DNA from 3 places in the Sinorhizobium arboris LMG 14919 genome. Region 3 is predicted to be linked to each of the others. Evidence: predicted binding sites of a transcription regulator. Region 3 holds the regulator's gene; each other region holds the start of a gene.

Region 1 (4,321 bases), 2.2 Mb from region 3:
CAACTGCGTGCCCCGGCCGGTCGGCCGGAAGGATGTGGACGGGCAAAATGGCAGAAAGAGAGCCGCAAAAGCAAGGGGTTTCGCGGCCTCTTCCCCAAATCCGGGGTCGCTGCCGCGGCCCACCCTTGCCCCGAGCTTCGCGCTCACTCATAAAGGGCTCGAACCGGCTTGACCGGAATGATCGGTCGGGAACGATCGGGCCAGGAGTGATTGGGAACGCGGCGTTGCAAAAGCAGCAATCGACGGATGCGTCTGAAAAGGAACGACGGCGCGGTTTTCGCCTGCACGATACGAATATTCCTGCGCGTCCGCTGGAGCCGTGCCTTTATCTCGTGGCAACGCCGATCGGCAATCTCGGCGACATCACGCTGAGAGCCCTCGAGACGATTGCCGGAGCCGATGTGCTCGCCTGCGAGGACACGAGGGTGACGCGGGTGCTGCTCGATCGCTACGGGATCGTCAGTCGGCCGACCGCCTATCACGAGCACAATGCCGCCGAAGCGGGGCCGCGACTGCTTGCAGCGCTCGGCGACGGAAAGTCGGTGGCACTGGTCTCCGATGCCGGCACGCCGCTCGTCTCCGATCCGGGCTACCGACTCGCGCAGCAGGCGGTCGAGGCGGGGGACCGGGTCGTGCCCGTGCCGGGGCCTTCGGCGCCGCTTGCGGCTCTTGTCGGCTCCGGCCTTCCGAGCGATGCCTTTCTTTTTGCGGGTTTCCTGCCGGTGAAGGACAAGGCGAAGCGCGACCGGCTCGCGGAATTCGCCGCCGTTCCCGCCACTCTCGTCTTCTTCGAGTCGCCGCATCGTATCGCCGCGACCGTCACCGCTGCAGCCGAGGTCCTCGGCGCAGACAGGCGGGCGGCCGTCTGCCGCGAATTGACCAAGGCCTTCGAGGAGTTCCGCCGCGGCACGCTCGGCGAACTCAAGGCCTTCTACGGCGAAGGCGCGAACGTCAAAGGCGAGATCGTCCTGGTGATCGGTCCGCCGGAAGCGAAGCCTGCGCCGGAGGAAGCGGACGTCGATGCACTGCTGAAGGCGCTGGCAAGGGACATGCCGATGGGCAAGGCCGCGACCGAGGCCGCACGCCGCACCGGGCTCGGCCGCAAGCATCTTTACGACCGGCTCCTTCGGCTCAAGGGCGGCGATGAAAGCTGAGCGGCCGGACGCCCGCAAGCTGAAGGCTCTGAGGCGGGGGCATCTTGCCGAATACCGCGCCGCGCTCTGCCTGATGCTGAAGGGCTATCGTATCGTCACCATGCGCTATCGCACCACGCTCGGCGAGATCGACATCATCGCCCGGCGCGGCGACCTGATCGCCTGCGTCGAGGTGAAGGCCCGGTCGAGCCCGGACGAGGCGGTCTTCGCCGTCACCGACACGGCGCAGCGGCGCATCCGGGCGGCAAGCGATATCTGGCTTTCGCGCCAGGGCGACTTCCACCGCCTGTCGGTACGCTACGACATTGTTGCCGTCATGCCCTGGCGCTGGCCGCGGCACCTGCCGGACGCCTTTTGATCAGCGGGAGCGGCAGGAGCCTTCTTGCCTAACGAGGGTGCGCATTCTACATCTTGCGGGCTTTTTCTGCGGTGCCGACCCGTTTCGACAACGAGGGCACAGCATCGCGTTGAATGCCGTATAATTCGATCTCTGGCCGGCGCCGGTCGAAGGAACTATGCGGATCGAGGATCCAGATCGGGAACGGGAAGATGGCAGGAATCGTCAATGTCGGGGTCCAGATGGACCATGTGTCGGGTATATCAATCGCGGGCGATTCGACCTTCGCGATGAGCCTGGAGGCGCAGGCCCGCGGCTACCGCCTGTTCCACTACACCCCGGACAGGCTGTCGCTCCGGGACGGCAAGGTCTTTGCAACCGCGCAGCAGATGCAGTTGCGCGATCTCAAGGGCGACCACTTCACCCTCGGGGAAGACGAGCGGATCGATCTTTCGGCCATGGACGTGATCCTGCTTCGCCAGGATCCGCCCTTCGACATGGCCTATATCACCTCGACGCATCTGCTCGAGCGCCTCCACCCGAAGACGCTGGTCGTCAACGATCCGGCCTGGGTCAGGAACTCGCCCGAGAAGATCTTCGTCACCGAGTTTCCGGATCTGATGCCGAAGACGCTGATCACCCGCGATGTGGACGAGATTGCCCGCTTCCGCCAGGAAATGGGCGACATCATACTGAAGCCGCTTTACGGCAATGGCGGCGCCGGCGTGTTCCACTCCGCACGCGACGACCGAAATTTCTCGTCGCTCCTGGAAATGTTCGCCCAGATGTTCCGCGAGCCCTACATCGCCCAGGAATATCTGCCGGAGGTCCGCAAGGGCGACAAACGCATCCTGCTCGTCGACGGCGAGCCGGTCGGCGCGATCAACCGGGTTCCGGCCGAGCACGATTCGCGCTCCAACATGCATGTGGGCGGGCGCGCGGAGGCAACCGAACTGACGGCGCGCGAGCGGGAGATCTGCACCCGCATCGGTCCGGCGCTCAAGGAGCGCGGTTTCCTTTTCGTCGGCATCGACGTGATCGGCGACTATCTGACCGAGATCAACGTGACTTCGCCGACCGGCATCCGCGAGGTCAAGAAGTTCGGTGGCGCCGATGTCGCAAGCCTTCTCTGGGACGCGATCGAGAAGAAGCGCGCCTGACTTCAAGGCGCGCGGCCACCTCGTCCATTTGTTCTGTTATTGTTCTTGTATTTAAGCGTATTCCGTGCAAGATTTGTCGTTGCAACCGGATGCGGTTGTGACGGCGTGTGTGGGCAGCCGTGCTGAAGCGGTTGCGGAGGGCGATGACCTTCCGCGCTCCGCTCGAACAGAGGGGGCATTATGGTCGCGCGCGTCAGCACCGTTTCGTTTCAGGGCATCGAAGGCGTTCCGGTCGACGTCCAGGTGATGGTCGCGCCCGGCAAGGTCGGGATGCAGATCGTCGGACTGCCGGACAAGGCGGTCGCCGAAAGCCGCGAGCGCGTCCAGGCGGCGCTTCATGCATCGGGGCTGGCGTTGCCCGCGAAGCGGGTAACGGTCAATCTGGCGCCCGCCGACCTGCCGAAGGAAGGAAGCCATTTCGATCTCGCCATCGCGCTCGGCCTGATGGCGGCGCTCGGCGCGATTCCGGCTGACGCGCTGTCCGGCTATGTCGTCATCGGCGAGCTCAATCTCGACGGCACGATCGCAGCCGTCGCCGGCGCGCTTCCGGCGGCGATCGGCGCCAACGCGCTCGGCAAGGGGCTGATCTGCCCGGCGGAAAGCGGGCCCGAGGCCGCCTGGGCCGGATCGGAGATCGATATTCTCGCCCCGCGCAGCCTGATCGCGATCGCCAATCATTTCCGCGGCACCCAGGTGCTCTCCCGCCCCGAGCCGGCGGTCCGGGCGGCCGCCGAGGGCCTTCCCGATCTTGCCGACATCAAGGGCCAGGAGAGCGCCAAGCGGGCGCTGGAGGTCGCGGCGGCGGGCAACCATAATCTGCTGATGGTCGGCCCGCCCGGTTCCGGCAAGTCGATGCTTGCGGCGCGGCTCCCGTCCATCCTGCCGCTGCTTTCGCCCGCCGAACTGCTCGAAGTCTCGATGATCCATTCGATCGCCGGGCAATTGCCGGGCGGCAAGCTGTCGGACCGCCGGCCCTTCCGCGCGCCGCACCATTCCGCCACCATGGCGGCGCTGATCGGCGGCGGCTTCCGCGCAAAGCCGGGAGAGGCGTCGCTCGCCCATAACGGCGTGCTCTTTCTCGACGAGTTTCCTGAGTTCTCGCCTCAGGTGCTCGATGCGTTGCGTCAGCCGCTTGAAACGGCCACGTGCATCATTGCGCGTGCCAATCATCGGGTCACCTATCCGGCTGCGATCCAGCTCGTCGCCGCTATGAATCCCTGCCGCTGCGGCATGGCAGGCGAGCCGGGCCGTAGCTGCGCCCGCGGACCGCGCTGCATGGCCGATTACCAGGCGCGGATCTCCGGGCCGTTGATGGACCGTATCGATATCCGCGTCGACGTTCCGGCCGTCAGCGCCGCCGACTTGATCCGCCCCGGCACCTCCGAGCCGAGCGCCGCCGTCGCCCGCCGCGTCGCCCGGGCCCGCGAATTGCAGAGGGAACGCTTCGCCGCCCTCGGCCATTCGGAACTCACGAATAATGCCCGCTCTTCGACGGCGATGATCGAAAAGATCGCCGAGCCGGATGCCGCCGGTCTGCAGCTGCTGAGAGATGCGGCGGAAAAGTTGAAGTTCTCTGCACGCGGCTACCACCGGGTCCTGAAAGTGGCCCGCACCCTTGCCGATCTCGATGAGGCGCCGACCGTCGGCCGCATCCATCTCGCCGAAGCGAT
Region 2 (4,321 bases), 220 kb from region 3:
ATGAACATAACAGGGCAGAAGCGTTAGGGTTTACCGCAGCGCCAAGGCGGTGCGTCGCCAGAAATCCGAGACCATCGCCGGATCGCGTAGCGCCTCCAGCCTTTTCCAGGAAGGAAAGGATGCTTCGAAAACGGCCGGGCTCATGCGGAAATCATGGCACGGATTGACGGCGCCACCGGCCGCGACGACGATCTCATCGAGAGCGTCGAGCAGCTTGACGGTGGCTCTGCCTTGGCTGGCAAAGTCCAGGGTCAAGGTGAAGCCCGGCCGCGCAAAGGAAAGAAGCCCCCGGGGCGCCATGTCCCCGAAACGCTGCAGTTTCGTCCGCACGGACGCATGTCCGGCGCGGCGGGCTGCCTCGAGCAGCCGCGCCGTGGTCTCCGGTGCCGAGGCAACGGGATAGACGCTTTGATGCTGGCAGGGGCCACGCCGCCCGTAGAGCCTGCGCCAACCGCTCACCGCGTCGAGAGGATGAAAGTAGGAGGTCCACTTTTCCGTCGATACGGCCTCGCCGCGGCCGTGCTTTCGAAATCGGTATTCGTTCAGCATTTTCAGCGTCAGGCTGTTGAACAGACCGAAAGGCGGCGAAAAAGGTACGGCGAGCTTCGGCCCCTTCGGGATGTCCGGATATTCGCACGCGCCGTCGGCGTGGTCCGCGGCGAACAGCACGCCCCTCCCCGTGCGTCGCCCCGTCGCAAGCTGGTCGAGCCAGGCTACGGAATATTCGTGCTCCTCGCCGGCCTGTTGGGCGAGCGCGAAATATCGATCGAGGCTGTCGAAGCGAAGCACGTGCCGCTGAACATGCGGCGACGGCACCTTCATCAGCCCGAGCTCGACATCGAGGATCAGTCCGGTCAGTCCCAGACCGCCAATCGTCGCGGCGAAGAGCTCCGCATTCTCCTTGGGCGAGCAGACCAGGCGTTCGCCCGTCGAACGCAGCAATGTCAGTCGCCGGACGTGATTGCCGAAGGAGCCGCGCGCATGATGATTGCCGCCATGGACGTCGTTGGCCACAGCGCCGCCGACGGTGACGGCGCCTGTCGCCGGCGTCACGGGAAGAAAGAAGCGGTGCGGGACGGCGCGCGCGAGCAGGTCGGCAAGCACAACGCCGGCCTCACATCGGATGATTCCGCTTCCCGGATCGAAAGACTGGATGCGGTTATGCTTCCCGCTTTCGATAAGCATCCCGAGTTCGTTGCGGCAAACGTCGCCATCGCTCAGGCGATTGCCGACGGGAAGAAAGGCCATGGGGGGCGCCGAACCGGTCCCGTCCTCGTAGTCATCGGGAGAAACGGCCGGCCGGGGCGGGTTTCCGAACCGCCCCGCGTTCTCGAAATCGTCCATTCTCATGATCGCAGTCAAACCTCGCAACCGATCGCCGTTAGATTACGATCACCTTGGCCTAGCGGTCGAGGATCCAGTTCAGCGCCTCTCGCCAGTCCGTCATCCTGATCGGAGTGCCATGTGAGCCCGTTTCGAACAGAACGAAACGGGCAGGATAGTCCTTCGATCTGAGACTGCGATAGAACGCAATGTGGGACTCGGCCGCATAGACGCTGTCGCGACTACCGTGGCTTAAGAATATCGGCAGCCGCGCGCCGTAGGCGGCACTCTTGCGAAAGTCGGGATCGGCCGGACCGCCCATGACCATCAAACCGCCGAGGAAGGCTACGGCAGCCTCTTGGCGGGCGATGCCCCAGCAGATGAAACTTCCCATGGAGGCACAGGAAAGGACCACCGGCCGGCCGCCGGAACGCTGCGCGGCGAAACGGATCAGCGCCGAAACATCCGCGACCCCCGCGCCGTCGAAGGACCTGATGCTCGGGGCGTAATAGGTGCCACCATTGGCGACAGCAAGATTCTTGAGCCGGTTGAAATTGCCGCCGAAGGAGAAATCATTGGCGCCGAGGCGACGGTCACCGCCGCGTCCATGGATGAAGATAACGGTGAATGCGGCGCCGCGGTCGGGGCCGACGCGGGTGACCTCAAGTCTGCTTCCGCCGAGGTCGAGCGTCTCGTTCACCTGCACGCTCTTGACGCCGAGCGACACGTAAGCGCGCTTGACCCGCCTCTCGGGTATCTGGTCGCGCCCGTTGATGTCGCGCAGCTCCTGATAATCCACAACGCGGAAATCGCCGCCGTCCGCCGCCTGCAGCACTTTGCGGTAGCCGAACAGCCCGTCCTTGAAGGGCTTGAGGGGTTCGGCGCTCGTGGGAGCCGCCAGGCTCGCGAAAAGGAGCGCGCCGATCAGACGCCGTATGGAGAAATGAATTGTGGACATGGACACCCGATCGGCTCCCTCGTTCGGCGCATGCCTTGCCACCGGCGGCCCAGCCAAGCAACAGTGGCGCGGCAAATCTGCCTCATTAAAGGGTATTTCTCCCTCAGGGGCATCGAAATTCGCCTTTTGTTCGCTCTTCGGGCGAGACTCTGGCAGAATTGCGGTGATTCGCGCGACAAAGGATGGCGGCCGTGCCGCAGTCTTGCTATGGCCTAGCCGATACTTAGACAGGAATGATCTGACGCTTCATGGACGACAGCAGCGACCTTTTTTCCGCTATGCCCCAACAGCCGAAGCCGGCGGACGCCGGCGTCGCGGCACGCAAGCCCGCGACCCCCGGTGCCGAGGCGCCGCGCCCTGCCCCCAAGACGAGCGACGGCAGCGACTACGACGCTTCGGCGATCGAGGTGCTGGAAGGTCTCGAGCCCGTCCGACGCCGTCCGGGCATGTATATCGGCGGGACGGACGAAAAGGCCCTGCACCATCTTTTCGCCGAAGTGATCGACAACTCGATGGACGAAGCGGTCGCGGGACACGCCAACTTCATCGATGTGAACCTGGACGCCGATGGCTATCTGACGGTGACCGACAACGGCCGCGGCATCCCTGTCGAGAACCATCCGAAATTTCCCAACAAGTCCACGCTCGAAGTAGTGATGACGGTGCTGCATGCCGGCGGCAAGTTTGACGGCAAGGCCTATGAGACCTCCGGCGGCCTGCACGGCGTCGGCGTTTCCGTCGTCAACGCATTGTCGGACGACCTCGAAGTCGAGGTCGCACGCAACCGCCGGCTCTATCGCCAGCGCTTCTCCCGAGGCGTTGCGCAAGGTGGCCTCGAGGACCTGGGCGACGTGCACAATCGGCGCGGCACCAGGGTCCGTTTCCACCCCGACCCGCAGATCTTCGGACCGCATGCCCGCTTCGAGCCCGCGCGGCTTTTCCGTATGGCCCGCTCCAAGGCCTATCTCTTCGGCGGCGTCGAGATCCGCTGGTCATGCGATCCGTCGCTGCTGCCGGAAGGTTCGGAGATCCCCGACAGGGCCGTGTTCCATTTCCCCGGCGGCCTCAAGGACTATCTCGCCGCCACGCTCGGCAAGGAATTCACGGTCACCCGCGAGATATTTGCGGGCAAGTCGGAAAAGGCCGGCGGCCACGGCTCGCTCGAATGGGCCGTCACTTGGTATGGCGGCGATCAGCAGATCCACTCCTACTGCAATACCATTCCGACGCCCGAAGGAGGGACGCACGAGGCGGGTCTGCGCATCGCGCTGACGAAGGGGCTCAAGAACTACGCCGAGCTCACACAGAACAAGCGCGCTGCGATCGTCACCACGGACGATGTGATGATATCGGCTGCCGGAATGCTCTCCGTCTTCATTCGCGAGCCGGAATTCGTCGGCCAGACGAAGGACAAGCTTGCAACGGTGGAGGCGCAGCGCATCGTCGAAAACGCGCTGCGCGATCCCTTCGACCACTACCTCGCCGACAATCCGGGGGAAGCGGCCAAGCTTCTCGACTGGGTGGTGGAGCGGGCCGAGGAGCGGGTACGCCGGCGCAAGGAAAAGGAAGTCAGCCGCAAGACGGCGGTACGCAAGCTGCGCCTGCCGGGCAAGCTCGCGGATTGCGCCCAGAATACGGCGGAAGGCGCCGAACTCTTCATCGTCGAGGGCGATTCGGCCGGCGGTTCGGCCAAACAGGCGCGCAACCGCGCCAATCAGGCGATCCTGCCGCTGCGCGGCAAGATCCTCAACGTCGCCAGCGCCGGCCGCGAGAAGCTCGGCGCCAATCAGCAGATCGGCGACCTCGTCCAGGCGCTCGGCTGCGGCACCCGATCGAAGTATCGGGAAGAGGACCTGCGCTACGAGCGCATCATCATCATGACCGACGCCGACGTCGACGGCGCGCACATCGCCTCCCTTCTGATCACCTTCTTCTACCAGGAAATGCCGGAGCTCATCCGCGGCGGCCATCTCTATCTCGCCGTGCCGCCGCTTTACCGGCTGAGCCAGGGTTCAAAGACGCTTTACGCCCGCGACGACG
Region 3 (4,321 bases):
GGAAGGCGAAGGGGGTCTGAAAATCTCCCGTCATGGTTTACGGAACGTAAATGTGCCGCTGGACCATAGTCCGACAGGACTTGCCAAAGGTCCTAAGCCCGTTGCCGGGTGTCGCTGCCGCCACATATCGCAATAAGCGCCTGGGCGGCACTCTCGTAAGCCGCAGGGTGTGGCGCCTCAGAGCTGACCGAAGCTTCCCGTCGGTGCAACTCTGGGGCTCCGTTCCCGGTGTGCCTCCTGCGCTCTGGCTCGACGTCCAAAAGGCTCTCGCAATGTATGAGACGATTATGGACCGCCGGAGCGACGGGCGGCGACCGGGAGGTCGCGGTGTACGCCCCGCAGGCGAAGAAAGGCTGACCGCAGTGCGAGACACTGAACAGCGCCCGAGACGATTGTCCTTGTCTGTGTCCTGGGCGTATGTGGCCCAGTGCGGCGCGCACCCTCGGGAGGACGTCCATGAATGCCGACAAGATGAGAGTGCTCATAGAGGACTGTCGCAGAGACCTGTTCGCCTATTTGGAGCCTGGCAGCGGCATCAGCGACCGTGAGATGATCGTCGCCCTGCTCCATCGCCTCGATGGACTGCAGGCCAGAGACGCGCTCGGCGAAGACTTCGACTGGCCGCCATTTGCGCCGGAAGGATCGATGGAGGAACAGTCCGGCCGCAACCGGACCAGCGCCCGCCTCAGAATAATTCTCAACCGGCGCTTACGATGATCAGCAGGGACGCGCGGCGTGCGACCGATTTCTCCCCGTCGGGCAGGCCCGGAACGCACGCAAATGCTCCGGAGCACGTTGACGATGCGATCAAAGCTGCTAAAAAGCCAGCCGTTGGTGAATGGGCAGCAAACCGGCAGCGATCGCCGGTCTATCGAGAACTCGGAAACGAATTTCACGAAGCTCCTCAATCACTTGGAAGAGTGGCCGAGCGGTTTAAGGCACCGGTCTTGAAAACCGGCGTGCGTGAAAGCGTACCGTGGGTTCGAATCCCACCTCTTCCGCCATTCAGAAAATCAGTGCACCGCGATGCATGCCGTTTGAGTTCACGCGGCCTGCAGCTATTAACCGCATCCTTGCATTACAATATGGTCGGCAAGCGGAATGCGCTGGCGCAGGCGAGCGAAAACTCATATACAATCGTTGATCAGTGGGGTCGTAGCTCAGTTGGGAGAGCGCCGCAATCGCACTGCGGAGGTCGAGGGTTCGACTCCCTTCGGCTCCACCATCCTGACCTTTGTCCGACCCGGAGACATAGGTAATACTGCCGCAACCCCGCCGGGTTGCGCCAGTCTCGGTCGGCCCGACGGTTCGGCTGCGCTTGCCAAGAAAGCTGATTTGAGAGAAAGTTTTGGTCTGACCCCTCCGAGGTCTGGGCAACTCCCGCGAGCGGAGAAAAACATGCCTGATAAATCTTTGGTGGCAGCGGTAATCTTTGCCCTTTTCGCCCTTTCGGCATGCGCGAGCACAGGCTCGACCAACACGACCTACACCCAATGGTACGGGCCCTATCCCGAGCCTGAATTCGACGTTCTTACGCCGGGCGGGCTGCGCCTTGCCTACTAGGCCCGCATAGTCCGCCCTCGCCTCCGAAGACACCGGTGATCTTTGCCCGGCATGCCGGCGTTGCGCCCTTGCATAGAGCAGCAAGCGAAATTCACGGAATTTTAGGTACTTGCGGAACACATATGGAACAGATAGGTTCTGTTCTTGATTTGTTTCGCGATTCTGGAGTGACGCGCCATGCTGACCCGCAAGCAACAGGAATTGCTTCTGTTCATTCATGAACGAATGAAGGAATCCGGGGTCCCGCCGTCCTTCGACGAGATGAAAGACGCTCTGGACCTCGCGTCCAAGTCGGGCATTCACCGTTTGATCACGGCACTCGAAGAGCGCGGGTTTATTCGCCGGCTACCGAATCGTGCGCGGGCTCTGGAAGTCATCAAGTTGCCGGAGGCCTATACCGGCACTTCGCAGGTCCGCCGCGGCTTTTCGCCTAGCGTGATCGAAGGCAGCCTCGGCAAGCCCGCAGCGCCGCCCCCCGCACCGAAGGCGCCGCCGCCGGCCGAGACCGCATCGGTTACCGTTCCGGTCATGGGCCGCATTGCTGCCGGCGTGCCGATTTCTGCAATCCAGAACAATATGCACGATATTTCGGTACCGGTCGAAATGATCGGCAATGGCGAGCATTACGCTCTCGAGATCAAAGGCGATTCGATGATCGAGGCCGGTATCCTCGACGGCGATACGGTGATCATCCGGAATGGAAGCACCGCCAGCCCAGGAGATATCGTCGTCGCCCTGATCGACGATGAGGAAGCCACCCTGAAGCGATTCCGGCGCAAGGGCGCCTCCATTGCGCTCGAGGCCGCCAATCCGGCTTACGAAACACGCATATTCGGTCCTGATCGGGTCAAGATCCAAGGTCGCCTGGTCGGCCTCATCCGGCGCTACCACTAGGGCGTCAGATAAGGTGTTGAGCCTTCGAGCATCATGACCACGCCATCCGTAGAACGGAAGGCAAACAGTTAAACAGAATAAAAAAGCCCCTATTCGAAATGAACCCTCTTGCGGATTCCGATCAATCATTCTAAATCCGCGCCACGATTTGAAAATCCAAATCGTAGAGGCCTCGTGGCGGAGTGGTGACGCAGAGGACTGCAAATCCTTGTACGCCGGTTCAATTCCGGCCGAGGCCTCCAAAGCCATACGAATCCGGCTTTGCTGCACGAGAAATTTTCTTTTCTTTGCCATCAACAGCCCTTCAGTCACGCTCAGCTGCCCCTCAGCAGCTCTGACATTGCGGCTTGGTCGTCGCGTGACGACATTCACAAGGCGAGACCGAATAACCTTCGTCAGACGAACGCAGGATCCGTATTCGCGAAGGACAGCGCCGAGCTGAGGTCCCGAGGACTTTGTGGCCCCCTGATTGGCGGTTGTGCTATAGCACCCTGTCAGCCCGGCTCGTCGGGAGCGGCGGTACTCGAAGCGCGACATGATGGATATTCCCTGGGGCTACATTCAGCGCCACTTTGATTGGCTCGGCCATGTGGTCGAGGGCTTCTGTATCGCAGCAGTCGTCGCCCTGCTGTTCATGGTGGTTGCGCCGAGGAGGCTGGCGCTGATCATCGGCCTCGCATTCGCCGCCGGACACTTTCACGGACGCGAGAAACGTGATTTCGAGATCAGCGCAAACCTGCAGCCGCCTCACCTTGAAGGTTACAAAATGTGGAAATGGAGTTGGGATCAGGCGACCGACTTCTGGCCGACTGCTCTGGTACTCGTCTGCGTCATATTTGCTCTTCTGCCAAAGTGGCGACGAAAGCCGGGTAGTTCTGACGACTGAAAAATGCAGTGCGCCCGCAGGAGAGGTGGTCCTCTTCGCGATTCGAGCGAATCACGGCCTGTCGGAGGAATTGGGCCCGGGGGAATTCGGTTTCCCGCGCCATCGCGCCCACCATACGGCCAGCCTGCGGCGCCGGCGACGGATCGAGGGTATATCGTGCGAAAGCACGAGAAGGCCCAGAGGAACCATCCAGAAGCCCAGCACCGGTAAAAAACCGAGCAAACCGCCACACACGAGCAGCACGCCGATGAGGACACGCAAGGCGGGGGAACTGGGCAAGCTTATCCGCCAGCTGCCGAGCACGATCTCACGCGTCTTGGGATCTATGCCAAAATGCCTCTTCTTGCCTTCAGTCGCCATCGTTGTTCTTTCGTACCAATGGCCCACACTTGGTGCCTTCTCCACAGGGCGGCAACCGGTTCCCGTCATTTTTTTTGAAAAAGCACTTGGCAAATCGGAAAAGCATTTGTATTAGCAGCCTCACTTCTGCGGCGCAGATGTTCCCTGGTAGCTCAGCGGTAGAGCACTCGACTGTTAATCGATAGGTCGCCGGTTCGAATCCGGCCCGGGGAGCCACTTTGGCTCAGAACTGCAAGCTTCGCGCCTGCGAGTTAACACCTCACATCCGGCCGCTGGAAGCGCATCGAACAGCTTGGGCTCCGATCCCACAATCTTCACCTCGCTTTCGCTGACCTCGACCCTCTGGGCGAGGTTCTGCACGTGGTGGCGGGCATACCGCCGTCAAAGGTCCGTAGCTTGCGCTTGGCGTCGGCGGCGAATCGGCGAACCATCTCCGGCGCGATCTCGATCGGCCGATCCCCATCCTTCGTTTCGGCGCGCTCCGCGTCAGCACGCGCCGAATCGGCCCCAGTTCGGCGATGCGGCCCTTGAGGTTCTCGTCCGTCCGGTCAGCGATCCCGACCTGGATCGCCTCGTAGAGGCGCGTCAGGCGGGCATCGGCGTCGGCGGTCTGGAACA

Evidence for each region. The regulator LexA, encoded in region 3, represses DNA repair genes until DNA is damaged. The targets are predictions, from matches to a motif close to TGTTCNNNNTGTGTTCNG.
Region 1: the regulator LexA is predicted to act here: its motif matches at 2,681-2,698, upstream of SINAR_RS0128760 (YifB family Mg chelatase-like AAA ATPase).
Region 2: the regulator LexA is predicted to act here: its motif matches at 2,398-2,415, upstream of parE (DNA topoisomerase IV subunit B).

Annotation. Positions count from the first base shown of each region.
Region 1 is NZ_ATYB01000014.1:3,640,333-3,644,653, forward strand. Features, by position in the region: gene rsmI (16S rRNA (cytidine(1402)-2'-O)-methyltransferase) at 48-1,154, shown strand; gene SINAR_RS0128750 (YraN family protein) at 1,144-1,512, shown strand; gene gshB (glutathione synthase) at 1,704-2,651, shown strand; gene SINAR_RS0128760 (YifB family Mg chelatase-like AAA ATPase) at 2,832-4,321, shown strand, end outside.
Region 2 is NZ_ATYB01000014.1:1,231,738-1,236,058, reverse strand. Features, by position in the region: gene SINAR_RS0117145 (YceI family protein) at 1-27, shown strand, start outside; gene SINAR_RS0117140 (FAD-binding oxidoreductase) at 31-1,350, opposite strand; gene SINAR_RS0117135 (alpha/beta hydrolase) at 1,403-2,338, opposite strand; gene parE (DNA topoisomerase IV subunit B) at 2,530-4,321, shown strand, end outside.
Region 3 is NZ_ATYB01000014.1:1,450,986-1,455,306, forward strand. Features, by position in the region: gene SINAR_RS0118160 (hypothetical protein) at 457-717, shown strand; tRNA gene SINAR_RS0118165 (tRNA-Ser) at 915-1,004, shown strand; tRNA gene SINAR_RS0118170 (tRNA-Ala) at 1,150-1,225, shown strand; gene SINAR_RS1000000135520 (hypothetical protein) at 1,399-1,563, shown strand; gene lexA (transcriptional repressor LexA) at 1,741-2,457, shown strand; tRNA gene SINAR_RS0118185 (tRNA-Cys) at 2,626-2,699, shown strand; gene SINAR_RS0118190 (hypothetical protein) at 2,996-3,343, shown strand; gene SINAR_RS1000000137825 (hypothetical protein) at 3,395-3,703, opposite strand; tRNA gene SINAR_RS0118200 (tRNA-Asn) at 3,845-3,919, shown strand.